Regions from separate parts of the Paenibacillus sp. S28 genome, predicted to be linked through region 1. Evidence: riboswitches for the same ligand, from Rfam matches in the RefSeq annotation. Region 1 holds a riboswitch; each other region holds the start of a gene.
What was found. Region 1 has a riboswitch for cyclic di-AMP ahead of IAE55_RS32930 (C40 family peptidase). Riboswitches for the same ligand answer to the same signal wherever they lie in the genome.

Region 1 (8,075 bases):
AGGTGACGCGGATCTCAGAGCGGGTGTTCAAGATCATTCTGACCGAGGGGAAAAACCGGCAGATCCGCCGGATGTGCAGCGCCTTCGGCTATGAAGTGCGCCGACTGCAGCGGATTCGGATTATGAATATCCACCTGGGATCCCTGGGCAAAGGGAAATGGCGCGATTTAACGCCGCAGGAAAAGGAAGAGCTTGGACAGCTGCTGAATTACCGCCTAGGGTAGAGAGGGGCCAGGCCTGATACAGGGTGAGGGCTTCAACCTATTAGCCCATTCCCTGAGACATGTGCCGTCTACTATCAAAAAGGCTGCTCCCTTTATCCAAAGGGAACAGCCTGTCCATTAGTTACGCTATGCTATTTTTTATTCGTGGTTACTGGGATTTGCTCGCTGATATTCTGGTACTTCCGGATGATGGATACCTCGACGCGGCGGTTTTTAGCGCGGCCGGCTGCGGTATCGTTGGAAGCCACGGGCCGGAACTCGCCGAAGGCGGTGGAGGTGAACTTGGCCGGGTCGAGCTGCTTGTTGGTGAGCAGAATCTTCAGGAAGTTCAGCGCCCGGTTGGAGCTCAGGTCCCAGTTGGACGCGTACTCGCTGTTCGAGATCGGCATATTGTCCGTATGGCCGGACACGACGACGTCATACGTCGGGAACTGCTGCAGCATACTGCTGATGGCGAGCGCCAGCTGGCGTGACTCAGGCTTCACCTGAGCGCTGCCTGAAGCAAACAGGGCGTTGTCGCTGATCGTGATCGTAAGCTGCGATTGGTTCAGTTTGGTATCCAGCTGGTTCGTCAGGCCGTTCGTTTTGATATATTGATCCAACTGCTGCTTCAGCTTCTCCAGGTCTTCCTGTTCCTGCTTGGCCAGCTGGGCTTTCTGTTTCTTGTCATTGTTATTCGTGACGATGCTCTCTTGGGAGTCTTTTTTGCCTTGGTCCATATTTTTATCCATCGGCAAATTCGACCTGAAGTTGAGCACGCCGTTTCCGGTGCTGAGGGCATTGTTGAAGGCCTGGCTCATTTCCTCGAATTTCTTGGCGTCCGTGGCGCTCATGGAATAGAGCACGATAAACAGGGCCAGCAGCAGTGTCAGCAGGTCGGCATAGGGGAGAAGCCAGGATTCGTCGGCATGCTCCTCATGCGGTTCATGTCTAGTCTTCTTGGCCACCTGAACCATCCTCCTTCTCATTCATTTGAGCACGCTCGGAAGGGGTTAAGAAGACGGAGAGCTTCTGGCTGATCGCAATGGTGGATACGCCGGATTGAATCGACAGCAGTCCTTCCACCATCATGAGCTTGAGCTCCACTTCTTTTTTGGACAGGCGTTTCAGCTTATTGGCGATCGGGTGCCACAGGACATAACCGGTAAAAATACCGAGCAGCGTCGCAATAAAGGCCGCGCCAATCGCGTGGGCCAGCTCGGCCATATTCTCCATCTTGGTCAGGGCAGCGATCAGGCCGACGACGGCACCAAGCACCCCGAGGGAAGGAGCATACATACCGGCCTGGGAGAAGAGCAGGGCACCTGCACGGTGACGCTCTTCCGTCGCCGCAATATCTTCCATCAAGACGTCGCGGACGAACTCCTGGTCGTTACCGTCGATAATCATGCGCATACCGTTGCGCAGGAAGGCGTCGTCGATTTCTTCGACCTTGGTCTCCAGAGCGAGGAGGCCTTCCCGGCGGGTGATGGAGGCCCACTCCATGAACAGGGTGATGAGCTCTTGACGCTGCATGAGTTTTTGTTTGACGAAGGTCATTTTTAACAGCTTTGGGAACTTTTTGACCTCAGACATCGGAAAGCCGATAAACAGCGTAGCGGCGGTTCCGGCGAGAATAATGACATAAGCGGCGGGCGTCAGCAGGCTGACGATCGGGGCGCCCTTCAGCACCATGCCGACTAGGACTGCAACCACACCGAGTATCAGGCCAACAATCGTTGAAATTTCCATTGCACACCTCATCCATGAGAAATAGAATTGAATCCTTTCGGAATCGACCGCGTTTACATCCTTGCAACATGGTCGCTTTCACAAAAAACGGTTTATATTATTTATCGACACCATTCTCTTTTTTTTTAAGGGATATTTTCCGGTATAATGAAATGACAAGGTTCATCTGTCCTACAAAATCAAGTCCGAGCAGCATACCCTGAAGGGAATAATCACAGCACAAACGGGTGACGAATGGCCCACTTGAGACCCTGACACAGGGGCGCATGGAGCAGGGCATTCACCATTCACAATAATCGCTTATAGATCGTATGAGTAACTAAACTTCGATATGGAGGGAATGGCATGGGTGTTAAGCATGGTCGTGACTATGACGGCATATTGACCGATTTGACGGCAGCTGTCGGGGAAATTCCGGACAGTTATTTATTTTTTGAAATGGCGGAGCAGGATTGGATGCAGCTGGGCATCAAAGAGAAGCGTGAGGTGCATGAGGCGCTGGCGGAGGATTTGTTCTATGCGCTGGGAGCCGAACCTGTCATCACCGTTGGAAGCGGTATCGTGATGTATGACAAGGACCATCACCGGATCAACCTCTTGATCGGCGACGAGGAGCTGACCGTAGTCTCACTGATATAGTCCCTGGGGCCGGATGGATTTTTTAAACCCGTCCATGGTAAGATATTATTCGTATGTACTCTCCTTGGAGAAGCATGATTACATTCAGGGATGAATACAATGGGTAAAGGTTTTTCGCCCGAGCATACATTAATGACACATCCTGGTGAACCTCGGGGATGTTAGGTTTCAGGGAGGAACGGAAGAATGGTATATACGCAAGAAGAAGTAGAAACGCATTTGTCTAAGCTGGAAGGCTGGGAGCTTGAAGAGGGCCGCTGGATCGTGCGCAAATACGTTTTCTCCAATTTCATGAAGGGCATTTCCTTTGTGGATGAGGTTGCGGCCATTTCAGAGGCTTTTGGCCACCACCCCTTTATTACGATTGATTATAAAAATGTGACGCTGCGTTTGACTTCATGGGATGAAGGCGGGATTACGTCCCTGGATGTCAAGGAGGCTCACCAATTTAACGAACTGTTTGAAAAAATGCGTTCCGGCGAAAAAAGGTAACGAGAATAATGCAGCAAATAAAAACACGCTTTGCGATGAACGTCCCGTTCTTCCAAAGCGTGTTTCTGTATGCGTTACAACCGTTATTTCTTCTCAGCCAACCACTGGGCCACATTGGCGATCTCTTCAGCTTTCAACTTGTCTTTAAAGGATGGCATGCCGCCTTTACCTTTAGTGATAATGGTGTAAATCTCTTCAGCGGACAGTTGGCTTCCGATCTTTTGAAGGTTCGGGCCTACGGCACCCTGAAGCTGATCCCCGTGACAGCTAATGCAGCCCTGTGCTTTAATCGTAGATTCGGCCGCTGCGGCGTCCATCGTAACTTCCGGCATGGTCGGCTTCTCTTCTTCCGCCACCTGCTCTTTGCCTGGAAGCGTAAACATGAGCACAATTGCCATAACCACTGCGATCGTTAATACACCGCTCATGATCCATTTTTGCATCCGTTTTCGTCCTTTCTATGTAAACTGTCATTCTTCATTCCTTCATTATAACGGAACAAGCCATCACATCAAATAGTTTGTGTCAAAAAAGCAAACGAATCCAAACTTGGGGCCACCAAAAATACACAAATTTGTACCATTTTTATGATGATGGAATTTTCAAAGTTAGATCCCTTCATAGACCATACAGTGAAACAGCTGTTCACCTTCAGGGGTCAGCTTGGGGTAGGTATCAGCGATAACAAACCCCGACTTCCCGTAAGCCCGGATGGCCCGCTTATTCCATGTGTGCACTTCAAGGTCGATTTCGTCCCCAGGCCGTTTTTCCCGGGCTGCGCCGACCACAGCCTGCATAAAGCTCTTACCCAGCCCCTGGCCGCATAAATCAGGCCGCATGCCAACACCAAGCCGGGTCACGCCTGCCAAGGGAAAGAACTGCGCGAACCCGCACAAGGTATGTTCAGCATCCAGGACGGACACATACTGGCTTTGCCTCACCTCAGGATCACCAAATTCGACGCCAAGCGCCTCCATCTGATCCCACGGCAGCCAGCCGTATAAATCGTATGGAGGTTCGTACGCCCAACCGCAGACGGTCTCAGCATGCTCCCGGGTCATGGGAACGATCATGAAGCTCTCATGTTGGAGGTTCATGTGCAGATCTCCCTTCCAGACCTCCCTGTAGGATTTGAACATTAGAGAAAAAATATTCCGGATTGCCGCAGATATCTGTTTAATTCCGGAATATAGGGGTAAATGAGGAGTAGCGGGCGGGAATGGAAGGGTTACCCATTTCTGTCCGCAAAAAATCCCGCAAAAGGAGATTTCGGCAAAAATCTCATTCTACGGGATCTCGTACCCTTGCTTTACCTGCATTACTGGACGTCATCTACGTCCTCGGAATCGACGGCGGCGGTTTTGTATTTATCCGTACTCATGATTCGTTTGGCGCCAACGTAGCGGTTGACGTAGTAGCTGTCGCTCAGAGAGCTGATGATCACACCGCGAGAAGTGGAGGCATGTGCGAATTTTCCGTCGCCGACGTAAATTCCGACATGGGATACTCCGGCTCCCGATGTATTAAAGAATACCAAGTCGCCTGCTCTCAGATCACTGCGGGATACGGCCGAACCCATGCTGAACTGGGATCCAGACTGATGGGGCAGATCGATGCCCAATTGATCAAATACGTACATTGTAAATCCCGAGCAGTCAAATCCGCTTGTTGTGGTTCCGCCCGTTCTGTACTTGGTTCCGATCGCACTGTCGATCACTTTATCCATCTTGGAATCCGCGAAAGCGCTTCCTGTGCCGACCGTGAGCACGATGGCGAAACTCATGACTGCTGCTGCAAGTTTCTTCTTCAAGTAAAATACCCCTTCCGGCGCCTGCGAGGTTAGCTTAAGGATTCGGTAGAAGGCCCCCTATGATCCCTCTGAAGCAAGATCAATTCACCCATAACTGGTTCCCCCGCTTTCCTTAGTGTGAGGAAATTCGGCATGAACTTTTTACACTATGTATAATTCCCTGTTACTTCTTATTCGTTCGCAACTTTGTGTCAGGTAAAGATTACAAAGTTGTTACTATCGCTGGGACTATTGTAACAAAGGAATCGGACTTTGGCAATTGTTTCTAACAGAAAAAGAAGATTTGTAGGAAAAATTATAGGAAATGATGTTTATTTGTTGGACGAGTGGGTAAAAGAAATGACAAGGGTGGAAAAAACAGGAGAAAATCGTGGATTTACTCGTTTAAAAAATTTTTTTGAAATGCTGTTACCTTTTCGGTGGTTCGTACGTCTAATAAGTAACAACAAACCCGCGGGGCGATTTCGGCAAAAATCAGCGGCGCGGGTTGTTCTGGATATGCATTGTTTTCGAGAGATAATCAATTGTAAACCGCAGCTTGGTATTTGGCCGTACTCATGACCCGTTTGGCGCCAACGTAGCGGTTGGCGTAGTAGCTTTGGCTCAGTTTGCTAATGGTAACGCCTTTCGAAGAGGACGCGTGCGCGAATTTTCCGTTGCCGATGTAAATGCCGACATGGGAAACGCCTGCGCCTAGGGTGTTAAAGAAAACAAGGTCTCCTGCTCTCAGCTGGCTTTTGGAAACAGCGGTACCTGTTTTATATTGCGCAGCCGATACACGCGGGAGGGTTAACCCCAGCTTTTGGTACACGTAACGGGTAAAACCGGAGCAATCGAAGCCGTTCGTAGTTGTTCCGCCGGTTTTGTAAGAAACGCCGATCGTGTTGTTAACGATGTGATTCAGAGATGAATCCGCAAATACGCTGCCGGTGCCCATGGAGAACGCAAGTGTAAGGCCCAGCGCTGCGGCTGCCAACTTCTTCTTCAAAAAAATAAACCCCTTCCAATGCCTGCGAGGTTAGCTTAAGGATTCGGTAGAAGGTCCCCTATGATCCCTCTGTAGCGAGATCAATTCACCCAAAATTGGATCCCCCGCTTCCTGGTGCCCGGGAATTCGGCTCGTGATGATTGCACCGGAAATGGACATGCTGACAAGTTACCTATAATCGTACATACCAATCAAATGAACGGACAAATGATGAAATCAGTTACAGCAAAGTCAAAATCGTTACAGCAAAGATTACAAAGTTGTTACTAAGTTCGTACTCGGATTATTTTAACAGAGGATTTATACTTTGGCAAATGGTTAACAATCATTTTACAACAAAAACCCCGCCTCTTTTCAACAGAAAGAGACGGGGTTCTTCTTTTATCAGCGGATTAAAGTGATGACAAAATTTTAACTATTCCGAAATATTTTTTTTCGTACGGTTCATTTGCTGATGCCACAAATCATATTGGGAGGAGATATTCCATAATTTAAAGATACAGCTGACCATATGATAGCCCTGTTGGATAATCAGGGTGGCAAGCCCTGCCCAGATCAGAGAGACGCTGCTGGTAATGCCATACAAGAGCAGGCTGACCGCGCCCAGCAGAACGGATATACCGATGACCGGCAGCGCGCTTCGCAGGCAGATCCAGAGCGAGGAGAACATGCTGGTTCCACCGGTTTTGCCAAACTGCATGAACAGAATCATCTGATGGACGATGTAGCAGTACAGAAGCCAGACTGCAATGTACGGGATGCAGTGAAGCAGCTGGGCATGGTTTTGGATCGCGCTGAGCAGGATTGGATACATCTTCGGGATCATCCAGTATAACGGAGCGGCGATAAGCACCCATTCGATCAGGTGAAAAAGAAACACCGTTTTGCCGTGCAGCTTCATGCCCTGGAAGAAAAACAGTCCGCGTTCCCCCTGATGCTCCCGGTGCAGGCCATAGAAGATGCCCGCGTGGATAAAAGGGGTCAGCAGCATGCGGAGGGCGACCATCCCCAACAGAACCCACAGGTAGGTATGCACGGTGCTGCTTTGGGTTAAGCTCATTTGTCCCTCCACATAATAGAGGACTTGGCTGAGTTCGGTCGGCGGGGGATCGGGATACCGCATCAGCAGCGGCACGACCGCCGAATCGATCAGACGGTACAGGAAGTAGCCCCAGAGCAGCTGGTACAGGAACATGATGATCATGACATAAAATTGGTCTTTGACGCTTTTCCAACCGTTAACAATATAGGATTTCACTGCTCTCACCTCACCAGGACAGACTTCCAAGCAGGGTTTCAATCAGCTTGGTAATGCTTACGTTCCAGCGGAGGAGCACTTTATGATCCATGTCCGCCTTCAGGTAGTTGTTCACATGTTTGTTTTCCAGCACGATCGTATAGCCGGGATCGATCATGGCCCAGGCCAGCGGGGAGCTGTATGTCAGCTTGAACTGGGTGCTGGCGTTCTTTACGTCCCAAACCTTTTTGATCTGATGCCCGTCCGTAAACGTGAACAGAATCGGCACCTGCGGCAGATCGCCGCCCTTTTTGCTGACCTTCACCATAGAATCATACCGGGGCTGCGCCGAATCTTTATCCTTGCGCACCGTAATTTCGTCGACCGAAAAATCCGCCATCTGGCTGCCGTATACATATTGATCGAAGAAGGTTTGCCACGACTTGCTGGTTACCTGCTCGACCACCTTTTGAAAATCAGCCGTGGCAGGATGTTCGAAACGGTATTTCTTCGCATAGGTGGACATGATTTTCTTCATGGTCTGGGCGCCGGTCAGCGTCTCCATTTCTTTCAGGACCATCTTGCCGCGGTAATACACGTTCAGTGCATATTGATTCTGCGACGTATATTTCCAGGCGTCCTGGGTCAGCGGCGCAGGTGAAGCGATGAGCGAGGACTGAATCGGCAGATTGGGGATGACGCCGTATTCCTGCTCCATCAGCTTATCCTCAGCATAGGAGGTGAAGCCTTCGTCCAGCCAGGCCTCCTCGAACTCGTTGCTGGCGATCATGCCGTAGAAGTACTGATGGCCGATTTCATGGATGACGGTCCGCTCGAGGTCGTAACCCGGGGAGTCGTCCTTGGCCCCGAAGGCCGTAATCAGCGTTGGATACTCCATGCCGCCTGCCCCGTTGCCTGCTTCGGGCGGAACGACGATAGATAGAGTGGAATACG
Region 2 (8,075 bases), on a different contig from region 1:
GCTGTTTTACGAATCGCCTCATCGGGTAATGAAGACACTCAAGGCCATCCTTGAAATTCTCGGCAATCGGAGAATTGTGCTTGCCCGTGAGCTGACCAAGCGATATGAGGAGTTTGTCAGGGGAACCATTGAAGAGTGCCTCGAGTATCTGGAGGAGCATGCTCCGATTGGCGAATACTGCCTCGTACTGGAAGGCGCGGATCCGAAGGAGGAGCAGAAGCAGCGGGATGCTTGGTGGCAGGAGCTGACCTTGGAAGAGCATGTGGAGCATTACGAAGGGGAAGGGTTGCCAAGGAAAGACGCTATGAAGAAGGCGGCCGCCGACCGCGGCGTTTCCAAAAGGGATGTGTATAACGCGCTATTGTAACAAATGCAGTGGTGAGGGAGCAGTAGGTAGAAGAGAGAAATTTGGTGGGTAAACCACATTTTTGAAAAGACAGTCGCCTTTTATAGGGATGAAAGTTTTTCCGAGGATAGGGAATTTGTGGCAAAATGGAAGCAGCCGGAGTTAGGATGCATCGTGCGGCTGCTTCTCTTCTCCTTGGAGCGGTCATATCGTCTTCAATCAAAAAAAATGCCTCCCACGGCCGGGTTCTAAGCCGAGGAGACACCAAGGAGATATGAAAAAGGTTAGAATTAACAATTTGAATTACTCTTATTATATACTAAAAATCTTAATTTGTCACAGGTGTTGGGATTTCTGATATGCAATCGTGACAAACAATTTTTCCTTTGAAGTAAGTAACATTCTCGGCATTGCCGCAGAAGATGCAGGCCGGTTCGTATTTCTTGAGCATAATACGTTCTCCGTCCACGTAAATCTCAAGTGCGTCTTTCTCTCCAATGCCCAAGGTACGGCGCAGTTCAATGGGGATAACTACCCGACCCAGTTCGTCTACCTTTCTTACAATACCAGTTGATTTCATCATAACTGATCATTGCTCCTCTCGCCATAGTTTTAAATGTCATAATTCGACAACGTTCTCTCTTTAATGATATCAATAATACCAACGATTCCCAAAACAGTCAACCAGTAAATTTGGTTCAATAACCTTACAAATAGCATAACAGCTAGGAAATCACTCATATCAGGATTCTTTTCCAATTATATCGCCTTGGTAGTATAATGTCGATTTGGAAAACCTTAATTCTGCTTATTTCGACATGTATCGACACCAATTGTCAAAAATATTTCAAAATTAAAACACTTAACAACCCGAATTTCACAAAATGAATGGAGTTGACCTGAACATGAACCCACTAAGTGAGGAAAAAGTCTTTAAAGATCCGGTTCACAATTATATTCACGTCCAGGACTCCACGGTTTGGAGGCTCATTAATACGACCGAATTTCAGCGCTTGCGGCGGATCCGGCAGCTTGGAACCTCGTATTTGACGTTTCATGGAGCGGAGCACAGCCGTTTCTCCCATTCTTTAGGGGTATATGAGATTACACGACGGATTATTTCGCAATTTGAGCGCAGCGGATATCCGGATTGGCCGAAAGAAGAGAGGCTGCTGACGCTGTGTGCGGCGCTGCTGCACGACCTGGGACACGGCCCCTTTTCCCATTCGATTGAAGAGGCCTTTCATATGAATCATGAAGACTGGACGCGCCGGATTGTCACCGGAGATACGGAAGTGAATGACATTTTGAGCGAGATTGCCCCGGACTTCCCGGACAAGGTTTCCGCCGTCATCGCGAAGACCTATGATAAACCGATTGTGGTGAACCTCGTTTCAAGCCCCTTGGATGCCGACCGGATGGATTACCTGCTTCGGGATGCCTATTACACCGGGGTGAACTACGGTACGATTGATATTGACCGTATTCTGCGGATGCTCCGTCCTTACCAGGGGAGAGTGGTGGTCAAAGAGTCCGGGATGCATGCCGTGGAGGATTATTTAATGTCCAGGTACCAGATGTACTGGCAGGTCTACTTCCATCCGGTAACCCGCAGTTCGGAAATTATTTTGCGCCAAATTTTCCGGCGGGCCAAGGAGCTGTACCAGGATGGTTATCCATTTGGCTTTATGGTCGAGCCGCTGCCGCAGCTCTTTGAAGACAAACTGGACGTGCAAGCTTATCTGAAGCTGGACGAGGCGCTGATTCAAACGGCTTTCCTCCAGTGGTCCTATGAGGACGACCGCATACTCAGCGAGCTGTGCACCCGATTTATGCACCGTAAACTGTATAAATATGTAGAAATGGACTCCGTCGATTTGGAAATGATCGATGAAATCCGCCGGGAGTTTGGACAAGCTGGAATGAACCCAGAATATGATCTGGAGATTGATTTTCCGACCGATCTTCCTTACGATGTATTTCGTCCGGGTGACGAGTCGAGCCAGAAACAGATCCTACTGCTCGACCGCCAGGAGCAGCTGCGGGAAATATCCGAGGTGTCGGATATTGTCCGTTCCATCAGCGGCATTCACCGCGGGAAATATCACTTGTATTATCCGGAAGATAAACTAGAAAAGGCGATAACCGATCTTTCTCCTTCGATTTCTCGCATTTTCAAGCTTTAATGACAAAATACCGTACGAAAAGGAACATGGGGTACCGACAAGAAGGGAGTTCAAATTCATGGAACTGTTCGACACGCACACCCATCTGGATGCGCAACAATTCGACGAGGACCGGGAGCGGGTCATTGACAATGCCGTACAAGCCGGTGTAACCCGGATGATCAACGTTGGCTTTAACCGGGAGACGATTCCATCGACGATGAAGCTGGTGGAAACGTATGATTTTATATATGCGGCCATAGGCTGGCATCCGCAGGACGCCGTTTTTATGCAGGAAGGCGATCTGGAGTGGATTGCATCCTTATGCAGTCATCCCAAGGTGGTGGCCATCGGTGAAATTGGACTGGATTACTACTGGGACACCTCGCCGAAGGATGTGCAGCACCGGGTCCTCCGCCAGCAGATCGGACTGGCCCGAGAGCTCAACATGCCAATTGTTATACATAACCGGGACGCCCATGAGGATATTGTGAAAATATTACGGGAAGAGAAGGCCGGCGAGGTCGGCGGCGTCATGCATTCGTTCTCGGGGAGCTGGGAAACCGCGAAGCTGTGCCTGAATATGGGCTTCCATCTTTCGTTTGGCGGACCGATTACGTTCAAGAATGCCAGAGTTCCCAAAGAGGTCCTAGCTCAGGTTCCGATGGACAGGCTGCTCATCGAAACCGACTCCCCTTATCTCACGCCGCATCCTTTCCGAGGAAAGAGAAACGAGTCGGCAAACGTCCGTCTGGTCGCTGAAGCGGCAGCCCTGATTAAGGGGGTTGACCTGGAGGAAATTGCCCGGATTACCACCCAAAATGGGCTGGAACGATTTGGAATTGTGTGAAATCGGGAGAAAAACAGCCGAAAAAATGAGCATGAGCGAATGATTAAAGAATTTTAACAAACAAAACGCCGAATATTACATTTTTTTAACCACTTTTTCAAATAAACGTGGTTGATTACTGCTTTACAACATGCATCAAAACAGGATATCATCTTTTCAGTGAATCATTGAGCTGTCGTTAAGGTCTTACCTTCGCAGCTTTCATGAACCAGTCTCGCTGAGTCTCCCGCATGGGAGAACGGGGGAACCAATACTGGAGCGGGTCATGACAGACCGGAAGTGGTCCCATGCCCGCAAGCGTATTTGATTTCTTTCTTGGGTCTCTGGGGTGAATTGAACGGCTTTACGCCATGAGCGTAAGGACGCGAATAGGGCGGCTCTCTTTCGCCCGAACCCGACAGCTAACCCCGTAAGCGGATAAAGAGAGGTACCCTCGTGCATGACAATTCCGATATTCAGACATCCGGAAGCCACGAAAGAGTCCTCGTAAGCTCTTTTCTATCGGCTTCTTTTGTTTTGAATAAAGGAGAGGCAGTCATCATACTGTTGTATAACAGGAGGTGACAAATCATGATGGAGAGATTGGTTCATGGTGCAAGAACGCATGCTTTCTGTGGGTTCTTGTAAAAAATTGAGTATAGTCGCGTCAAATACAATCATGCATAACTCTAGACGGCGAGGCTATGAAGGAGGATCGAGAAAGTGGGCGTTTTCCAACCAGAGAAGACCCATGATTCAAAAATCTCCAGCATGTCTTACGCATTGCGATGGAAGCATGAGAATTTGCGCCAGATCTCCACTGCAGCTATCGTTTCAATCGCGGTTACCCTGATGATCTTGCTGCTCGTGTACAGTCAATCGCGAAAACAAGTTTATTTGGTAGTAGACGGTCAAATGAAATCTGTACAGACCAATACATCTTTACTTCAAGAAATGCTGGATGAGCAGGAAATCAGTCTGAAACCCGAGGACCAAATATCGATGCCGCTGAGCGGGGCTATATCCGACGGCGACAAGGTCGTGATCGACCGCGCGAGTCCTGTGAAAGTGACGGCTGATGGTGCAACGAAGCATTTGTATACAACGGCCAAAACGGTCGGCGACGTGCTGAAAGAAACCGGCGTCAAAGTCAAGGAAACGGACATTGTGACTCCGGCTGTCGAAACGGCGGTCTCCACCAACACGGACATCCGGATCGTCCGGATGAACAAACAAGTGGTACAGCGTCATGAATCCCTCCCCTTCCGGGTGGTCAAAACCTCCGACCCCAGCATTTACAAAGGCGAGTCGCGGGTGATTCAGCAGGGAGCTCCTGGCGTCATGGTGCAGTACATTGAGAAGAAGTACAAAGACGGCAAGCTGGTGTCCATGAAAATGGTGGGCAAAAAAGTGCAGACGGTGACCAAGGATAAGGTCATTGCCGTCGGCACGAAGAAAAAGCCTGTTCCCGTAGTGACCGAAGTCAAAACAGCCGTTGCCAAAGCTTCTTCTACCCCTGCCAAGGTGAAGAAGGTCAGCAGCAGCAGTAACAACCGGGTCAGCAAGGCTGGCGTTGACTTTTCCTACAAGAAGCTGATCAAAGTATCCATGACCGCTTATTCGTCTGGCGAGTCCGGAGTCGGCACACGCACCGCCACAGGAACACGCGTCACGGAAGGCCGCACGATTGCGGTTGATCCAAGCGTCATTCCTTTGGGATGGTGGGTTTACATTGAAGGCGTTGGCTTCCGTCGTGCGGAAGACACAGGCGGAGCCATTAAGGGAAATAAAATCGATATATACTACGATTCCGTCCAGCAGGCACGCAACTTTGGCCGTAAATCCGGCCTTAAGGTGTACGTGATCGGTCCGGTCAAACCGGAGCTGAACTAATTTCGTTTTACTTTGCCATTCTAATGTTATAGTATTATGATCATGAAAATGTCATGCTAAAGAAGAGGAGCTTTCCTCTTCTTTTTGTTGTTAATTTACAGCAGTTTGTCTATACCGGGACCCCGCAAAGTACCTGAACAGGCATCACGGTTATGCCCACTTGCAGGGATACTTGGCTGTCCGGCGGCATTGACGGGTATAATGTACTCGAAAGGAAGACAGGAAATCATGATTAAAGAAGTCATTGTGGTGGAAGGCCGGGATGATACCGTGGCCGTGAAGCGGGCGGTGGATGCCGATACGATCGAGACAGGCGGCTCGGCCATCAATGCGCGTATACTCCAGCGGATCGCGCTGGCTCAGGAGCGGCGGGGGGTCATTGTGCTGACGGACCCGGACCACGCCGGCGAAAGAATCCGCAAAATCATTTCGGCCAAGGTGCCCGGCTGCAAGCATGCGTTTATCCCGGAGGCCGATGCGACCCGCAAGGGGGATATCGGTGTGGAGAACGCCTCGCCTGCGGCGATCCGCAGAGCTCTGGAGCGGGTTCACACCTCTTATGAGGGCGCGGAAAGCCAGATCGACATGGAGGACCTGATGGAGGCGGGGCTGCTGGTGCACCCGGATGCCGCCGCCCGGCGGATGGCGATGGGCAACCTCCTCGGTATCGGCTACTGCAATGGCAAGCAATTTTATAAGCGACTCGCTATATTTCAAATATCCCGCGAAGAATTCGCGGATGCGCTTGCCCGTATCGAAGATGAAGGAGGCCGGACAACGTGAACGGCATGGACGACATCGCCACACCAAGGCGAACCAAAGAAATCATCCAGCGCCACGGCTTTTCATTCAAGAAGAGCCTGGGGCAAAATTTTTTGATCGACCAAAATATTTTAAATAAAATCGTGGATGCGGCCGGACTTGATTCCACCAAGGGTGCCCTGGAGATCGGTCCCGGTATCGGCGCCCTGACCGAAAAGCTGGCCCAGCAGGCAGGGGCCGTCACGGCGGTTGAGATCGACCAGAGGCTGATTCCGATCCTCGAGGAGGTTCTCGCCCCATACCCCGGCGTAAAGGTTCATCATGGGGATGTACTGAAGACGGACCTCGCTGCGCTGTTTAAGAGTAATTTTGCCGGCGTATCCAAAGTCAGCGTTGTGGCCAACCTTCCGTACTATGTGACGACGCCGATCTTGATGAAGCTGCTGGAGGAGCGGCTCCCGCTGGAGAACATCGTCGTGATGATCCAGAAGGAGGTGGCGGACCGGATGGCCGCCCGGCCGGGCACGAAGGATTACGGCAGCCTGAGCATTGCCGTGCAGTATTACAGCGTGCCGGAGCTGGTGTGTATCGTGCCGAAGACGGTATTCATTCCGCAGCCGAACGTGGAATCGGCAGTGATCCGTCTGGCCGTGCGGGAACAGCCGCCGGTTGCGGTGGACGATGAGCGGCATTTCTTCGAGGTGGTACAAGCATCGTTCGCTCAGCGGCGAAAGACGATATCGAACAATCTGAAGAGCCGCTTCTTCCCCACAGAGGGCCGGGAGCGTCTGGATCAGCTGCTGCATGCAGCGGGAATCGACCCGTCCCGCCGCGGCGAGACGCTCAGCATTGAGGAATATGCCGTGCTTAGCAACCTGCTGCGGAAGGAAGGCATCGGCTTAAATTAAACAAAAGATGAACCAATAGGGGGATTCGCCCATACCATGGGGTAGGGGTGATGTTCATGAATATTGGAGACCTGGTCGTGCGCAGATCCTACGGCGGCGATATCGCGTTCCGCGTCGAGGATTTGCGCAGGGACGAAGCGGTGATTAAGGGAACGGAGTTCAGACTTCTGGCGGATTCCCCGCTCGATGATCTGGTAAGGGTCCCTTATGCGCCGGTAAGCGAAAAAACCGAGAAAGCAAATATTAGAGCAAACGAGTCGCTCAGTTTACTGAAACGTCACCGTCAGGAGCAGACCCAGCGGAATCAGGCCACCTTGAGCGGAAGCGGGGAATGGGGAACAGCTGAGCCGGCTTATTTCGAAGTCCCCGGGAAGGTGCTTCATCTGGATGGAGATCCGAATTATTTAAAAAAGAGCCTGAGTCTGTATGAGCAGCTTCGGGTTCCGGCCGAGGGCCATTATGTGAATGAGGCCGGGATGGCGGACGCCCTGTACCGGTTGCTGCCTCGGGTCCGGCCTGATATTGTGGTGATCACGGGTCATGACGGCGTACTGAAGCATCGCCAGAATCATGATTTGTACAGCTTGAACAGCTATAAAAACTCGCAGAACTTCGTCAGGGCGATTCAGGTGGCGCGCCAGTTTGAGCGCCATTACGATCAGATGACGATTATCGCCGGCGCATGCCAGTCGCACTTTGAGGCGCTGCTGCAGGCCGGAGCCAACTTTGCCAGCTCCCCGGGGCGCATCTTGATTCATGCCCTGGATCCGGTATATGTTGCCGCCAAGGCGTCGTTTACATCGGTTAGAGATACGATCAATATGACGGATGTGCTTCACAATACGATCAGCGGCACGCAGGGCGTCGGGGGCATTGAAACCCGCGGGAGCTACCGGATCGGCCTGCCCCGGCTGAACGACTTAACCAAGCTTAAGGTGACGCCGTCGGCCATTTAACATGTCCGGAAATGCCATGCAAAGCTCTTGACCTGACAGTATAACGAAATGCAGGAACCGTAATCTGCCGGCGGATTGCGGTTTTTTGTTGTTATCCGGGTGTAAGCAGAAATGAGCTGGGTTTCCGCAAAAAAATTCGTTGACAACATAAAATTGATGCTGATATAATTATTGTTTTGATTTGACAAAACCTTCTTTTCGAGTTATAATGGACAA
Region 3 (8,075 bases), on a different contig from region 1:
CGATTCGCCGGTAATCGCCGATTCGTCAACCGATGCCAGCCCTTCGATGACTTCCCCGTCACCCGGGATCATCTCGCCCTGGGAGACGATGACGACATCGCCTTTGCGCAGCTCGGCTGAGCTGACGACCTTGATCTCGCCGCCAACGATTTTGTTCGCCGTTATGTCTTTTTTGCTCTTCTTGAGCGTATCGGCCTGGGCCTTGCCCCGGCCTTCCGCCAGCGCCTCCGCGAAATTCGCGAACAGGACGGTGAAGAGCAATATCAGAAACACGGTCAGATTAAACCCTATCCGTCCCCCGGTATGAAAATAAGAGGGAAAAAGAACCATCAGCAGCACCACGAAGGTGCCGACCTCCACAACGAACATGACCGGATTTTTCATCATTACGGCCGGGTTCAGTTTCATAAAGCTGTCTTTCAGCGCCTGTTTGGCAATGCCGCCAGACAGCATGCTTTTGCGTTGTCCGCTCATGACTTGCTCCACCTCTTTAGTTAAGTGTTAAAAATTCGGCGACCGGCCCCAAAACGAGAACCGGAAGGAACGTCAGCGCCCCGATCAGCAGCACGGTTCCGGTCAAAATGCCGGCGAACAGCTTGTTGTCCGTCCGGAAGGTGCCCTGAGTCTCGGCGACCTTCTGCTTCACCGCCAGCGAACCTGCAACGGCGAGCAGCGCGATAATCGAGATATATCGGCCGAGGAGCATCACCAGACCGGTGCTGACGTTCCAGAATACGGTATTGTCCGCCAATCCCTCGAACCCGGAGCCGTTATTCGCCGCCGAGGAGGTGAACTCATAGAGCGACTGGCTCAAGCTGTGATACGAAGGATTGGAGAAGGCGTCGGTTCCCAGGTGCGTCATAAACGAAATCGCCGTCGGCGCAAGAATAATGAAGGGATGCATCAGAATCGCCACCGCGATCAGCTTCATCTCCCGGGCTTCGATTTTCCGGCCCAAAAATTCCGGCGTCCGGCCAACCATTAGGCCGCAGATAAATACGCCAAGGATCGCATACATGATCATATTGACGAAGCCGACCCCCTTGCCGCCGAACACGACGTTCAGCATCATTTCGGCCAGAGGCGCAAGTCCCCCCAGAGGCGTCAGCGTATCATGCATGTTGTTGACCGACCCCGTCGTTGCGGCAGTGGTGACCGTCGTGAACAACGCGGACTGCGCGATACCAAAGCGCACCTCCTTGCCTTCCATGCTGCCGGCCGAGCTGTTGATTCCCAATTGGTTGATCAGCGGGTTGCCGGCTTTTTCCGCGAAATACGTCAGGCACAGGAACGCTACGAACAGCGTCATCATGACGCTGAAAATCATCCAGCCCTGCTTCTTGTTCCGGGCGAACCGTCCGAACGTGTAAGGCAGCGACGCTGAAATCGTCCACATGCTGAGAATTTCGATCACGTTGGTCAGCGGGCTCGGGTTCTCGAACGGATGGGCCGAGTTGACGCCGAAGAAACCTCCCCCGTTTGTTCCGAGGTGCTTGATCGATTCCAGCGAGGCTACAGGACCCAGCGGAATCTGCTGCACGCCGCCTCCCAACGTTTGCACGGCCCGCAGCGGCTCCAGCGTCTGCGGCACTTTGAGCCCGACCAGCACCAGGGTCACGATGAGGGCGAGCGGCACGAACAGGCGGACATGCGCCTTGATAAAGTCCTCGAAGAAGTTCCCGAGCCCCTCACCCCTGCGGGTGATGCCGCGCATAAAAGCAATCGCGATAGCCAGGCCCGAGGCTGCCGAGGTAAACATCATCATCGTGATGACGATCATTTGGCCAAAATAAGACATGCCGCTCTCTCCGCTGTAATGCTGGAGGTTCGTGTTCGTCATAAAGCTGATGACCGTGTTGAAGGACAGACTCGCCTCCATATTGCCGATGCCGCTCGGGTTGCCCGGAAGGGCGCCCATCGTTCGGAGCAATATATAGCTGATCGCTACCAGAAAGATATTGGTTGCGATCATGCTGAGCGCGTACTTTTTCCAATTCATGCTGCCCCGCTGCTTCAGCCCGATGATCCGGTATAGAACTCTTTCCACGCCGCCAAAGATCCGGTCCGTCCGATTCGGTTCATTGGAAAACATATGATATACGTAAGTGCCTACCGGCTTCACGAGCAGCAGGAGAACGAAAATCACGATACAAATTTGCAAAATATCCAAGGTTGGCTTCCCCCTCTTACGAGCATGTTCTGCTTTGGCCCCTTGAGGCTTACAGATTTAAAATACCGGTCAAAATTTTTCCGGATGGATCAAGGCGTAAACCAAATAGATAAAGACAAGCACGGCGAATGCTCCAACGACAATCATTGGTCTTTGCCCCCTTCTTCCACCACTCGGCCGCACCAATGAAGAAATAACAAGAACACGCCATAAGTGGCAGCGAGTGCAAGTATCATATATACATCCATCATCGTTTCCGGTCTCTCCTTTGCATGGTTAGAATCATCTTTATTTCAGTAAAAATCCGACTTCGCCGTTTAAGGTATAAATGATGTGATCTGCACCAAGCCCCCGGTAAATGCCGGGTGAGCTGCCCCTCTGCGTAATGACATATACCGGTTCCGACGTCCAGGGACGGCAGATTTGCAAATAGCGGCAGGTCAGGTTGAGGCTGCTTTCAAACAGAAAGATTTTGCCGACCTCTATTTCGGGAACCACCCAATCCTCCGCGTGATTCGTATTCAGCCGGATGATCCGCTGCACCCCCATTTTTCTCAAGAGGCGTTCCTCCCGGGCACTGTTGGTCAGAACGGCAAAGGGCCTCTTCCAATACATCAGCAGCTTGATAAAATTGCGTCCCGCCTCGTTCGGCGCGGTCACAATGACGACGTTGTCCATTTCAAAGGCTCCTCCTGTGCGGCAGCCGCGAATACGCAAAAGAAGCCGCAGGGAAAGAAGGACCTTTCCCGCGGCTTCTTGAATGTGGACGAATATAAATAGGATCGTCCTATATTCAACATGCGCACGACAAGTGCTGCCTCTCCCGTTACGCTGACGAGGTTAGCTGTCGGATTCGGGCGTGAGAGTCGCCCTACCTTCCGGTACTTACCGTACCGGAAAGATTCACCCCGGCGGCTTCCGTTCCAGGCGGCCGCTGTGGTTCCCCCGCTCCCGGCCGTTTCCGGCCGGAATTAAGCGTTATTGATAAGTGTATGTGATTGTGATGAATGCTCTCTTTTGTTCCAGTAAGCTAAAAAAGGGTAAAAAAAACACAGAGGCCAGCTGATCCCCCTGTGATCCGAAAGTTTATTCGGGTCGCAAGTTTCATCATTCCTCTCTCAAACGGCGCTTACGAGGTTAGCTGACGGATTCGAGCGGTGAGAGTCGCTCTACCCGGCCGGATCCATGGCATCCGTAGCCGGGATTCACCCCTGCGGCTGGCAGCAGACCCCCGACTCTCACACCGGTTCGCTGCTCCATGGCACGCGTTTGGTTCCCCCGATTTCCGCGCTTTTTTGCGGAAACTCAGCGATTAGTAATGGAAACTGTATTGAATACGCTCTGAATCATACACCCGCTCCTTCCAAGCTGTAAAGGCAGTCTAAAAATCATGAACCGCGAATTTTGGAACATTCAGGACCTTATTAGCGCTTACATTTTGGCTTTTTGACTTCTACCTCTTCCATGCTCCCGATTTGGCGCATTTATGAAAACCAGGTCATTCAGGGACACTGGCTCGCAGGAATATCCGCATTGACATTACAGTTCAATCGTTTAAAATTAAATTGTGCGCTTGGTAAATGCTTCGGCTGGATGATGATTCATAGCAGCACAAAAGGAGGAGGATGGCAGTGAGCGTCTACGATTTTCAAGTGAACACGCTGCGCGGCAAAGAGGTATCGTTAAAGGAATATGAAGGTGACGTGCTGCTGATCGTGAACACGGCCAGCAAATGCGGATTTACGCCGCAGTTTCGCGGGCTGCAGGAGCTGTACGACGAGTTCCGCGACCATCATTTTCAAATTCTCGGTTTTCCGAGCAACCAGTTTGCCAATCAGGAGCCAGGTACCAGCGAGGAGATCGGCGAATTCTGCCAGATGAATTACGGGGTCACGTTCCCGATGTTTGAGAAGATCGACGTCAAGGGCAGCAACGCCCATCCACTGTTTCAATATCTTACCCGGGAAGCGCCGGGCGTGCTCGGATCAAAAGCGGTCAAGTGGAACTTTACCAAGTTCCTGGTCGATTCCAAGGGCAGGGTCATCAAGCGTTACGCGCCCAAAACGACACCGGACAAAATCGAAAACGACATCCGCAAGCTGCTTGCATCCCGAAAAAGCGAATAGTGACACAACATGCCACAAAGCAAAAAAAGCTTCCCTGGATTTCTCCAAGGAAGCTTCTTTCTGTGTTCATAGATGCGGTAGAGAGGACTCGAACCTCCACGGGCGTACGCCCACTACCCCCTCAAGATAGCGTGTCTGCCATTCCACCACTACCGCATATCCAAAGTTCATTTAGCGAACTTTTTTATTATACACAAAATCATCCGAATTGTAAAGGGAAATGCACTAGAACATCATATATGTAATATTATATAACATAAAAACCAACGAATATACTGAATAAGTCGCCATAACATTGACAAATCATTATATTTATGTAATATTAACTTACAAATAATAGTGCTCGATGATTTCAATCTGCAATTCACGTCATATTTCTTATCATAAGATAATCTGGAGGTGACCGTGTTGAACGACAAAAGCACCAAACTGCTCGATTACGTGCAAACGCTGGATAACGACTTGTCGGTTGGAGGCTTCAGCCATGTGTTTGACCTCCAAACCCGAATTGCAGAAGGGCGCATCCAGAGCCAGGAAGAGCTGGAAGGGTTCATCCTTCATCCGATGATGAATCGCTTGGTCCGCCAAGACGGCGCGGCCATTCTGGCGATTTACGCAGCTGCCGACCAACGGGATATCCGTCAGATCGCCATAATTGACCGGTACATCCTCGGAAGAATCGCTGTACATGAAAATGATGAAGCGGTGCGCCAACGGGGCAGAAGACTTTTGAAACTGGCCCAGGCTCTGTACCCCTGGCTCAATCTGAAGGTTCTTGACGAACTCGCGCAGAAGGAGCTGTCTCCCGTCTGCCTGGCCACGGCGCATGCCTATGTCAACTATCAGCTCGGGTCCAGCCGCGACCACACCGTTTATGGCTATATGCAATCTGCGGTCTGCACATGCATCCAGCTCGCTGCCCGCTCGCTAAGCATTCCGCCTCACGACGCCAAAGCGTTGGCCGGCAAATGGACGGCTGAAATGGAGCGCGCATGGACAGCGGAGAAAGACTCCCTGCCCACAGACCTTGTCAACATCCAGGAGAACGACTCCCATATCGCCTCGTGAACCCTTTACCAACACCACAAAGGCACTCCGCTCTGCCCTGCCGCAGCGAAGTGCCTTTTCTGTTCCCATGTATGTACTTGACCTTCATCTTACTGATCGCGGGACTGGTTCTTCCGGTATTCCACAAACTTGATGTACTCCTTAATAAACTCCTTCTCGTGATCGGATAGCGGCATTTCGTTTAACTGCCTTCCGTTTTCCCACAAATAAGGATCCTGCTGCTCTTTCACCATATACGGCCCCGGTTCCTTGCCCAGAATCAGCCAGTCAAGGCTGACGCCGAAAAAGCTCGAAATTTCGATCAATTTATTGGTGCTCGGGGTGGACTTCCCCCTTTTCCAATCTCCGAAATTCCCCGTGCTGATATTAAGCTGCTCGCAAAACGACTTTTTGGTCATCCCCTTCTGCTTAATTAATGCCTCAATACGTCCGTAAATGGATTGCATAAAAAACCGCCTTCCAGTCATGTCGCAAAAAACGACGCATTTAAGTAATTTTATGCTTGCAATATGACGCAAAAACGTGTATAGTATTCTTTATATTAGGAATTTCCATACCTATGGCTCTTATTGTATCATTAGTCCCTTTTCTAATCCAACCGCCCTGCAATCATTCACTTCATATCTGACCTTACCTTTCCAACGCGATTCGGGCCCGCTTATGACCAATACCAAGACAGGGAGCGACCGCTTTTGCACACACTCGACATTTCTTATCATGAATTGATCCATGCCATGAGGCAATGTATTGCCGTCGTGGATGCCGGAGGAGTTATCATTTCAGTGAACCACGCCTGGATTCAAAGCGCATATGACGAAGGCGTCCCCCAATCCTTTAACTGGGTTGGCATTAATTTCATGCAAATCGCCGACGCCCTTTCGGGAGAAGACGAACAAGACCTGGACAGACTCCAGGCGGTTTTGCAGGGTATTTCTACATACTACAGGAACGAATTCCGATCGAGCTGCATCCAGCCCTCCCGCTGGTTTCAAATCGAGGCTTTCCCGCTCCGGAACGGCGCCAGGGAGGAACCCCGGGGAATGATCGTCTGCCTGTCGGATATCAGCCGAAGCAAACAGCTCGAGAACGACTTGATGACCGCCTTATCCCAGATCCGCACTCTACGCGGATTGCTGCCCATCTGCGCTGTCTGCAAACGAATTCGCGATGACGATGACTTGTGGAATTCCATCGAGAGTTTTTTGCAAAAGCATGCCCACACCGAATTCACGCACGATATTTGCCCGGACTGCATACGCCGGCTGTATCCCAAGTACTCGTCCATATTGGACACGCCTACTCATCAGTAGCTGCACCACCTCCAGTCTCTTCCCCAACCAAACACTTCTTCAAAATCATCGTCAACGCACCGCAGCTTTTTTTCGTTGACGTTCTTTGTTCATATCCATATAATTGTTATGACAATTATATTTTGAAGGAGTGTTTTCCCTGTCCCGCTTCTCATCTTCGTCCCAAACGATCGGTTTCCGATACGGAAATATGTCCCGCAGAATGTCTTCTATTTTTGCAGGCCTGCTTAAGCCTTACGGCATCACACCCGAGCAATGGTCCGTACTGTACCAGGTTCACCTCCAGGAAGGCATTAACCAGAAGGAACTCGCGCTTCGCTCCGGCAAAGACCAGCCCTCCATCACCCGCATTCTCGATGTGCTGGACAAGAAAGAACTGATTCAGCGCAAGCCGGATCCGGCTGACCGCCGGGCTTATTTAATCTACGCCACGCCAGCCGTGCAGGAGCTGATGAAAGAAACGATCCCGATGGAGCTGAAGCTCAATGACGAGCTGATCGCCGGCATTACGGACGAGCAATTGGAGTCACTGAACCGCATCATGGATCAAATCAATAAAAATATAGACCGAATTTTAATGGAGTAGGAGTCACCTATGAACGACACCCGAGAGAAACTGTGGACACGTGAGTTTATTATGCTTACGCTGTGCAACCTGCTGTTATTTTTAAATTTGCAAATGATCGTATCCCCTCTGTCCGGCTATGTAAAAGAACATTTTCACGCCAGCGCCTTCATGGTCAGCATGTTTACGACCCTGTTCTCGCTGGCTGCGATCGCGGCGCGCCTGTATTCCGCCAAGGCTTTGGAGAAAGGCATCCGTAATCAAATCTTATATATCGGCCTTGCCTTAGCGCTGCTCGCCACCTTCGGTTACCTGTGGAGCGGCACGATGGCGCTGCTGCTGCTGATGCGGATCGTGTTCGGCGTTGGCTTCGGCATGGGCAGCACGACGCTGCCTACGATGGCATCCGGTATTATACCGGTCCGCAGGCTGGGCGAGGGAATGGGCTATTTCGGACTGTCGACAAGCATCGCCCTTTCGCTTGGACCTGTCATCGGGACGGCGCTTCTGGAGAACAAAGGGTTCGACACGCTGGTATATGCTACGCTAATCGTTATTGCCCTGATCTTCCCGCTGGTCATTCCGCTGACCAAAAAGGTGAAGCCGGCCGCCCCGGCCATTCCAAAAGAATTTACGGCGGTTCCCCAGAAGCAGGGCTTTCCGAAAGCGCTCCTTCTGCCCAGCCTGATGAACCTGCTGATGTCCATTACCTATGGCGGACTGCTCAGTTTTATTAATTTGTTCGGAAAAGAGGCCAGCCTCGCGAACGCATCGCTGTTCTTTCTGTTCAATGCGGCCGCCGTCGTGCTGATTCGGCCCATCTCGGGCAAAATTTA
Region 4 (8,075 bases), on a different contig from region 1:
GATTTGATCACATCTTAATGGGAGAGGGATCATTTATCAATTATATTGAAATTATAATAATAATTTGTTATACAAATGATAATACCGTGTTTTCACACATTCTAGGGTTTACTTCCACTTCGGTACGCCGCGATCTATCGTTCATGAACAGGAGGAAATAACATGGAACTGAGGCAACTGGAGTATTTCGTGGCCGTATGCGAGGAGCTGCATTTTACGAGAGCCGCAGATAAGCTCGGCATCTCCCAGCCGAATTTAAGCCTGCAGATTAAGGCCTTGGAGGAGGAGGTCGGCATGCCCTTGTTTGACCGGATCGGCAAACGGATTGCGGTGACCGATGCAGGCTCGGTCCTGCTTAAGCAGGCAAGGGGAATTTTTCAAAATTTGCAGAACGCCAAGCTGGAGATCGGCGAACTTCGCCATCACCAGGGCGGTACGCTCGGCGTCGGCGTGCTGCCTTCCGAGCTCGATTTCCGCCTGACCCCGATGTTCATCGATTTCCGCAACCGGTATCCGAACGTCCGGCTCAAGATCGTCTCGGCCGTCGATGTAGCGGACCTCGTCCTTAGTACGGAAATCGATATCGGCATCTCGCTCAAGCCGCTTTACGACAACCGGCTGGTGGTCAGGTCCCTGCCCCGGGAGGAGTATGGCGTGGTGGTATCTGCCGAACACGAGCTGGCCGGCAGGGAGTCGGTCTCCCTGACTGAACTGAACGGCCTGCCGATCATTATGTATCCCAAGGGGTTCTGGGGAAGGGAGCTCGTCGAGCAATACTGCCGGAAGAACGGGTTTAACCTGGACATCGTCGTGGAAACGACGTCTAATCCTTCGCTCTTCCGCTTTGTCCGGGAAAACATGGGGGTTACCGTTCAGACGCCTACGCTCGTCGAAGCCATCGGCGATCCAAAGCTGCGGTTCCTCCCCATCCATGATGATCCGCCCTACAGGGAAATGAGCATCATTTACCGGGCGGATAAATATTTGGGCCATGCTGCGCAGGCTTTTATTCATCTTGCCGAGGAGCGCCTCAAATCATAGTGCGAGCTCGAGGCGCGCAGCATGGCCGGCAATCGGCCCAATTTTGACCCTTGGGAAGTTATATGTATCTTTCCTGGATCACGTTATAATGGTGGATTTCATGTCCGGTCAGAATATACGCCCAAGCGGCGGCGGTGGATTCATAACCGTTCACGATACCTCTGCGGGTCCAGGCCTCGTCCGGAATGCTCCGCAGCAGCGTCAGCGTGGAGCGGCGAACGGCGGCAAAATCCTCGAGAAGCTCGGCGATGGAGAAACGGTCAAAGGCTGCGCCTTCCATCAGCACTTCCTCGTCATAGCCGGTCAAAGGCGTGGTGTCCCCCCTGGCGATACGGAGCAGCCTGTAGCACATGATGCGCTCATTATCCGTAATATGGCCGAGCACCTCTTTCAAGCTCCATTTGCCTGGCGCATAGCGGTAGTTCCCCTTTTCTTCCGTCAGTGCAGAATAAAACGCGGTCGTCCGGTTCAAAGACCCGTTCAGAATCTCCTCGAGGTTCCCCTCAGGTACGAGAGAGACATACTTGGCGAAACCTTCGTTGTAGTCATCCTTCGTTGGGCGTAGAATCATCGGTATCCATCCTTTCGTTTTGTAAAATGTTCAAGCAATGGGCGTGCCGTTGCCGACAGGCACATCAGGGGCCAGCAGCACCACATCGCCCTCTTCCGGAACTCCGCCTAGAACGAGCACTTCCGATTCATATCCGGCAATCCGCCGTACGGGAAAATTAACGACGGCGGCCACCTGGCGGCCGACCAGCTGCTCCGGGGTATACCTTCTCGTAATCTGGGCCGAGGAACGCTTGACTCCAAGCTCCCCGAAATCAATGCTCAGCTTGAGCGCCGGCTTGCGCGCCTCCGGAAAAGGCTCCGCCTTGACCACCGTTCCGATGCGAATGTCCAGCTTCATCAAATCTTCGATGGTTGCCACAACTTTTCCTCCTTCTTATGCCATGATTATATCTCTCCATTATATCCCTGCCTGTCAATGGCAAAAGCACTTTCACCAACCTAAAAAAAGGCTGCACACCGCAGCCCAGATTCCCATAACGTATTTTATCGATATAGCCGCAAATAACAAATTAGCAATATGCCTAACTTTCAAGCTTGCCTTTTCATTTATTCTAAAAATCAATCGTTCATCCTCAAATACGACAGTTAATGACGCATTACTTTAGTATGGTGAAATAAATAACTGCGAAGGAGTAGATGAACTTGAAGAGACTCGCTGGGAAAATCGCTCTTGTAACCGGAGGAAGCCGGGGAGCAGGACGAGGGATTGCCGTTGAACTTGGGAAAGCCGGAGCAGTAGTTTATGTGTCCGGAAGAAGTTTACGAGGCACGACTACACACGGTTTTCCAGGCAGTATCGATGAAACTGTGGAGGAGATTCGAAGTCATGGAGGAGAGGCGTACGCATGTCGTTGCGATCATACCCGTGATGAGGATACACAAGCTTTGATCGAGAGAATCCGACAGGAACAAGGACGGCTCCATATCCTAGTGAATAACGTCTGGGGACTGCATGACTTGGAAGTGAATTTACAATCCAAACCATTCTGGGAATATCCGCTGAACATGTGGGATGCGATGTTTCAGAATGGAGTACGCCCACAAATAGCGACAAACCATTATGCGATTCCGCTTATGCTGGAAGCTGATTCTGGATTGATCGTACATACCACATTTCAGGATCAGGATAAGTATTTAGGAACTTTCTATTACGACCTCGCCAAGAATACCATTAACCGCTCAGTGCTCGGATTAGCTCATGATCTCAAAAGCACTGAAATAACCGTGGTAGCGGTCTCCCCTGGCTGGATGAGAACAGAACTGGTATTAAGGAACTTCGGTACAGATGAAGCTCATTGGAAGGAGGTTGATGCTCTGAAACACACGGAGTCGCCGTATTACGTAGGGCGAGCGGTGTCAGCCCTAGCTGGGGATGATGAAGTGAAACTGAAAAACGGACTGGTACTACAGGCTGGTGATCTTGCCCAGGAATACGGGTTCACCGATATTGATGGACGGTTCATCCCTCCCTTTTTAATATAATCAGTCTCATTGAAAAAACGAATACTCGCTAGAGCTCAGTTAACCGCCTTCTTATCGGGCGGTTAACTTGCTGCCTAATACAGCGAGTAGATCGTTTGAGTGAAGGCCAGTGCGATTCAAGATGCGGTTTTCTTTCCAGGAGGCAAATCCCATGACCGCGGGCTATCCTCCATAGGCTTCCCGAGTCCGGTAAATATGCTGGTCCATCAAAAAGTTCAGCAGCATGCGGTTGAATGCATGGGGCTGGCACAAATGGGTCGGATACATCGCATCCTCGATCGTCGCCAGCTGCACATGCCGGAAAAGGGTGGCCGCCCGCTGCATTTGCTTGACGAACCACTCGCTTTGGCTGCCTGCGACGCACAGTACAGGCATCGGCAGCCGCGCCAAATTGGCGGGCATCTCCATACGCAGCAGCTCCATGCGCTGCTTGATCGACTCTGTCGGCCGCTTGTGGTACAGCTCCTTGCGGAGGATGCTGTAGACCGGTCTCCACCGGTTATACGTCACCCGCAGCGACCGGAGGAAAAACTCTGCAGGCAAATAATAAGAAAGCCAGCTGCACGCCTCGCAAATATTCAGCAAATGGTTCTTTTTCCCGAAGCATCCCGCGAAGTAGCTGTCTACGAGTACCAGGGCGCTGATACGGTCCGGATGAAGGGCGGCAAACGTCTGGGCGAGCACGCTTCCGCTGGAACAGCCGACAAGCGTCGCCTGCGTAATATGCAGCTTATTGAGCAGCTCGCACAGATCGCTGCATTGGGTTTCCATAATGTGCCCGACCTCCACGTCAAGCTTCCCCGAATTGCCGTAACCCCGGAGATCCAGCACAATCACCTTTGCCCGCTTGCTGAAATATTCGACCTGGGGCTCAAACATATGATGGGACGACAAATGCCCGTGAATGAACACAATGGGCGTGCCGCTGCCGTGAATTTCGTAATATAACGTGGTTCCGTTTACTTGTATCTGAGGCACTTCATGTTCTCCTCTCTCCCAAATAACCTGTTTTCTCTGTTTGTGCAAAATCGCGGGCGCCGCCCGCTTGGGAATCGATGCTTCTCCTTGTTTAAACAACAAAAAAGAAGCACCGGAAAGAGGACACTCTTCCATGCTTCCAACTCCAAGGCCGAATAAGCCTTGCCATCTGCATGAATAACAGCTGCCTCTCTTAACACGCTTGCGTGGTTAGCTGACGGATTCGGGCCCAAGAGTAGCCCTACTCATCACTTTCGAGATTCACCCCATATGGCCGCAGCGGATGCTGCAGACACGACCGGTTCCCCCGCTTTCCGCCCTCCGGCGGAAATTCAGCGAATAGACATATTCCATGTACACGCTTCATCCTTCAAAATGAGCGCACAGAAAAACACAGAGCAGATACCCTGTGTTGATTCGTCAAATCACAGTTTCCTCCGCTCTCAACTACGCTTACGAGGTTAGCTGACGGATTCGGGCCGTGAGAGTAGCCCTACGGAAACAGGCGTTATCCTGCCTCCGATTCACCCCTGCAAGCCGCAAGCCCCAGCATAAAGCTCCGTGGGACGAGGACTGCGATTGGTTCCCCCGCTTTTCATCGGAAAATTCAGCGTTCATCAAGTCGCAAATCTTACTCTATTGGATGATGAAATGAATATACGCCTGGGACGGCGAACTGTAAAGCAGGGAAACGATACGATTCCCTGCTTTATTTGGGGATCTGATGGGAAAACGGGTCCTAATCCGTAGGAATCATTGTTTTACGGCCTTTCCTACCGCTTTCCTTAGCTTTGCTGGATAACTGAAGGCGGGAAGCCATTCAAATGGCTGAACCCGCCCATTGGATCGGAAAATAATGCCGGAGTAGGGCTGAAGCCGCTAGGCTGAAAAAAAGCGGCTTTTTACCGGAATTTTGGACTTTGCACTGGAAAGATGCTGGTTTTGATCTAAAAAAATCCGCCTCGTCTTCTTGCCAAAGATATCCCTTGGACGTATGATTCGGATAGTTTACCAATCGGACACATGTATGGAACCCTACTGGCCGTGACGATCCGGAACAAGACGGCAGGGAGTATCCATGAAATCACGGTCAAGGAGGATGTCACGATGAACCGGGCTTTGATCTCCACCATCGAACTGTTTGAAATCGATCTTCCAAGGTACCAGCACCACAGCCTGGGCTGGCTGGAAAACTGCCGGATCGGCATTGTAAAGCTGCCTTACTCGGGAGAGGAAGGGCTTGCCGAGGGCCTGCTGTGCTCAGGCAAGCAAGCCTTCGACCTGGTACGGTGGGGCTGCTGCCTGCGTTATATTTGCGGCCTGACGCTGGAAGAGGCCATCACCGCGACGGCCATGCACATTCTGAAGCAGCCGGACCACAATCAATACCCGCTCGCGCTGATGGCGCTGCTTGATGTCAGATCACGCCTGGAGCAGCATACCGCGCGCACAACAGCCGAACACATGGGAAGATCCCTTGATGCCGGCCTTCTCGAGCTGAATCGTACGGCTTACGCCAAAGGAGCCGCAGCATCGTTGCGGATCGGGGGAGGAACGTCGCTTGCGATCTCCGGCCTGACGGCTGACCTTGATACGGAAGTCCAGGCGAACGCTCCCGTCAACCGCCTCCCGCTGCTCGGCCCGGAGTTCCCGACGGATACCCGCGCCTTGATCCGCCGCTCCTCGGCATATCTGTCCCTGTTCGGCGCCAGCACAAAGAACCGCCACCCCGGATAATCCCCGAGTGGCGGTTTTTTTGTGCTGCCTGCGCGGGCGGCTACAGCGCCTGCTCCTCGCTGCGAAGCTGCACCAGCGCTTTTCGCTGCCAGGCCTTGCTCCTCCAGCGGACCCAGAGCAGGATGCCCCGCAGCCATTCGTCGGCGATAAACGCTGCCCAGATACCGTACAGGCCGTATCCCCAATGGATGCCGAGCAGGTACGTCAGCGGCACGCTGAAGAGCCAGGTCACCGTGATGGACACGATCATGGCGGACCGGGCGTCGCCGGCGGCCTGCAGCGACCGTTCCAGGATGACGTTGAAGTTGCGCCCCGGCTCCAGCAGAAAGCTCAGCAGCAGCAGGGCCGCTCCCATCGCGATAATGTCCGGGTCGGTCGTGAACAGCTTCATCAGCGGCTGCCGGAACAGCGTCAGCACGGCGACGGCCGCCAGCGTGATCAGCTCGCTCCGGATCAAATTCCGGATCACCTGCTTGTAGGCCTCTTCCCTCTGGCCTGCGCCGACCAGCTGCCCGACGATGATCTGCCCGCCCCGGCCCAGCGAGACGGCCAGAATCATGACGAAGAACATGATGTTCTGCGTGTAAATTTTCGTTGCCAGCACGCTGGCCCCAAGCGACGAAATAAAGGCCGTGGTCACAAACTGGTTGGCGGAGTACGACAAGGACACGGCCGAGGACGGCACGCCGACGCGTAGCACCTTCCCGATATGCTCACGGCTCCACACGAACAGGTCGTTCCAGCGGATGTAGACGCCCGCCGCCTTGCGGAGCAGCACCAGATTGACGGCCAGCCCGACGCACTGGGCAAAGGCGGTGGATATCGCCACCCCGACGACGCCCAGCTTCGGAAAGCCTCCGGGACCGTAAATAAACAGGTAATTGCCGAAAATATTCAGCACGTTCATGCCGATCGTGACAACCATCGTCTGCCGGGTTAATCCATGAGACTGAATCATGGCCGTGACGGCGGTCAGCAGCGCCTGAATGACCAGGGCGCCCCCGGCGATGAGCAAATACTTCTCCGCCTGTCCGAACAGGGAAGGATCGAGGTCGAATATCCGCAGCAGCGGCCCGCTGAGCATCATGACGATGACGCTCACGACCAGGCCGAACAGGAAGTTCAGCGCCAGCGAGGACCCGGCCAGCCGGCCGATCTCATGCTGTCTGCGGGCACCCAAATACTGCGAGATAACCACCGCGGAGCCGAGCGCCACGAAATTGAACATCAGCACCGCAAACATGATGATCTGGTTCGCGACGCCGACTGCAGCAACCGCGCCGTCGGACACCTTGCTCAGCATGAACGTGTCCGATGTCCTGAGAAACATTTGAAGGGCCGATTCCACAAAAATCGGCCACGTAATCGCAAGCAGCGACAGCTTGCTAACGGGGTTGTCTCCCGCGATGGATCTGGACATTACAGGCCGTAAGCCTCCCGGATCTTGGCGATGCCAAGCTTCGCGGTCTCCAGCGCAGTCAACCCGCCGTAGCTGTCCATAAACAGCTCCAGCGACAGGTAGCCCTCATATCCCGCATCCGCCAGCGTTCTGGCGAGCGCTCCGGACGGAGCGATGCCGTCTCCCGGAAATACCCGGTGGGCGTCCTGGATCTCGGAGCGGGACGGAGCCGCCGGATAATCGTTCACATGGACGATGCCGATCCGGTTCCCAGGCAAGCCTTCAAGGTCCCGAAGCTCGCTGCCGCCGGTATACATGTGGAACGGATCGATAAGAATTTTGGCGTCCGCCACCCCGCTGGCTTGAGATACGTAAATCGCATCCTTCAGGCTGTTCAGCCGGGCAGCTTTTCCCCAGAATTCAAGATAGGGCTCTATGCCGATCCGGCGGGCCAACTCGGCCAGCTTGGCAAAGGAAGCGGCAAATTCGTCCAGCGTGACGTGGGCAACCTGTCCGAAGGGGGGCGCCGCAGCCGCGAGACAGCCCAGCTCCGCCAGCATTTCCATTTCCTTCTCCGCTTGATCGAAGCCGCGCTGTCTCGCTTCAGGGTCACGGTCGGCCCAAGCCCAGAAGGCGATGGCGTTCGCCACCTTCAGTCCATGATCTTCGATATACCGTCTAAGCTCCTGCAGCTCGCCACCCTCTGCAAGGTAAGCTTCAATGTCCCGTACCCACAGCTCGATGCCCTCATAGCCTGCTTCCGCCGCCACGCGGACCTGCTCTTTGACGCCGAGTCCGTAAGGCAGGAGTGTAGATGTATTCAATGACAATTTGAAAGGAAACAAGCTTGATCTCCTTCTTTCCG

Region 2: another riboswitch for cyclic di-AMP. It lies ahead of IAE55_RS31835 (ubiquitin-like domain-containing protein); the one in region 1 lies ahead of IAE55_RS32930 (C40 family peptidase).
Region 3: another riboswitch for cyclic di-AMP. It lies ahead of IAE55_RS23010 (hypothetical protein); the one in region 1 lies ahead of IAE55_RS32930 (C40 family peptidase).
Region 4: another riboswitch for cyclic di-AMP. It lies ahead of IAE55_RS10010 (alpha/beta fold hydrolase); the one in region 1 lies ahead of IAE55_RS32930 (C40 family peptidase).

The regions. Positions count from the first base shown of each region.
Region 1 is NZ_JACVTM010000030.1:7,013-15,087, reverse strand. It holds gene rluF (23S rRNA pseudouridine(2604) synthase RluF) at 1-224, shown strand, start outside; gene motB (flagellar motor protein MotB) at 356-1,171, opposite strand; gene motA (flagellar motor stator protein MotA) at 1,155-1,955, opposite strand; gene IAE55_RS32950 (hypothetical protein) at 2,301-2,594, shown strand; gene IAE55_RS32945 (4a-hydroxytetrahydrobiopterin dehydratase) at 2,781-3,086, shown strand; gene IAE55_RS32940 (c-type cytochrome) at 3,170-3,529, opposite strand; gene IAE55_RS32935 (GNAT family N-acetyltransferase) at 3,695-4,183, opposite strand; gene IAE55_RS32930 (C40 family peptidase) at 4,405-4,896, opposite strand; cyclic di-AMP (ydaO/yuaA leader) riboswitch at 4,900-5,039, opposite strand; gene IAE55_RS32925 (C40 family peptidase) at 5,417-5,884, opposite strand; cyclic di-AMP (ydaO/yuaA leader) riboswitch at 5,889-6,026, opposite strand; gene IAE55_RS32920 (hypothetical protein) at 6,300-7,142, opposite strand; gene IAE55_RS32915 (M1 family metallopeptidase) at 7,153-8,075, opposite strand, start outside.
Region 2 is NZ_JACVTM010000026.1:9,221-17,295, forward strand. It holds gene rsmI (16S rRNA (cytidine(1402)-2'-O)-methyltransferase) at 1-367, shown strand, start outside; gene IAE55_RS31820 (AbrB/MazE/SpoVT family DNA-binding domain-containing protein) at 675-929, opposite strand; gene IAE55_RS31825 (HD domain-containing protein) at 1,252-2,532, shown strand; gene IAE55_RS31830 (TatD family hydrolase) at 2,591-3,361, shown strand; cyclic di-AMP (ydaO/yuaA leader) riboswitch at 3,567-3,793, shown strand; gene IAE55_RS31835 (ubiquitin-like domain-containing protein) at 4,064-5,233, shown strand; gene rnmV (ribonuclease M5) at 5,462-6,016, shown strand; gene rsmA (16S rRNA (adenine(1518)-N(6)/adenine(1519)-N(6))-dimethyltransferase RsmA) at 6,013-6,903, shown strand; gene yabG (sporulation peptidase YabG) at 6,960-7,859, shown strand.
Region 3 is NZ_JACVTM010000010.1:176,823-184,897, reverse strand. It holds gene kdpB (potassium-transporting ATPase subunit KdpB) at 1-474, opposite strand, end outside; gene kdpA (potassium-transporting ATPase subunit KdpA) at 491-2,170, opposite strand; gene kdpF (K(+)-transporting ATPase subunit F) at 2,240-2,317, opposite strand; gene IAE55_RS23010 (hypothetical protein) at 2,459-2,848, opposite strand; cyclic di-AMP (ydaO/yuaA leader) riboswitch at 2,986-3,158, opposite strand; cyclic di-AMP (ydaO/yuaA leader) riboswitch at 3,281-3,491, opposite strand; gene IAE55_RS23005 (glutathione peroxidase) at 3,802-4,296, shown strand; tRNA gene IAE55_RS23000 (tRNA-Leu) at 4,370-4,452, opposite strand; gene IAE55_RS22995 (urease accessory UreF family protein) at 4,705-5,364, shown strand; gene IAE55_RS22990 (helix-turn-helix domain-containing protein) at 5,454-5,810, opposite strand; gene IAE55_RS22985 (PAS domain-containing protein) at 6,057-6,674, shown strand; gene IAE55_RS22980 (MarR family winged helix-turn-helix transcriptional regulator) at 6,877-7,260, shown strand; gene IAE55_RS22975 (MFS transporter) at 7,270-8,075, shown strand, end outside.
Region 4 is NZ_JACVTM010000003.1:303,664-311,738, reverse strand. It holds gene IAE55_RS10030 (LysR family transcriptional regulator) at 163-1,041, shown strand; gene IAE55_RS10025 (DinB family protein) at 1,100-1,612, opposite strand; gene csaA (chaperone CsaA) at 1,643-1,972, opposite strand; gene IAE55_RS10015 (SDR family NAD(P)-dependent oxidoreductase) at 2,251-3,096, shown strand; gene IAE55_RS10010 (alpha/beta fold hydrolase) at 3,259-4,074, opposite strand; cyclic di-AMP (ydaO/yuaA leader) riboswitch at 4,258-4,422, opposite strand; cyclic di-AMP (ydaO/yuaA leader) riboswitch at 4,510-4,697, opposite strand; gene IAE55_RS10005 (hypothetical protein) at 5,182-5,811, shown strand; gene IAE55_RS10000 (MATE family efflux transporter) at 5,852-7,231, opposite strand; gene IAE55_RS09995 (sugar phosphate isomerase/epimerase family protein) at 7,231-8,055, opposite strand.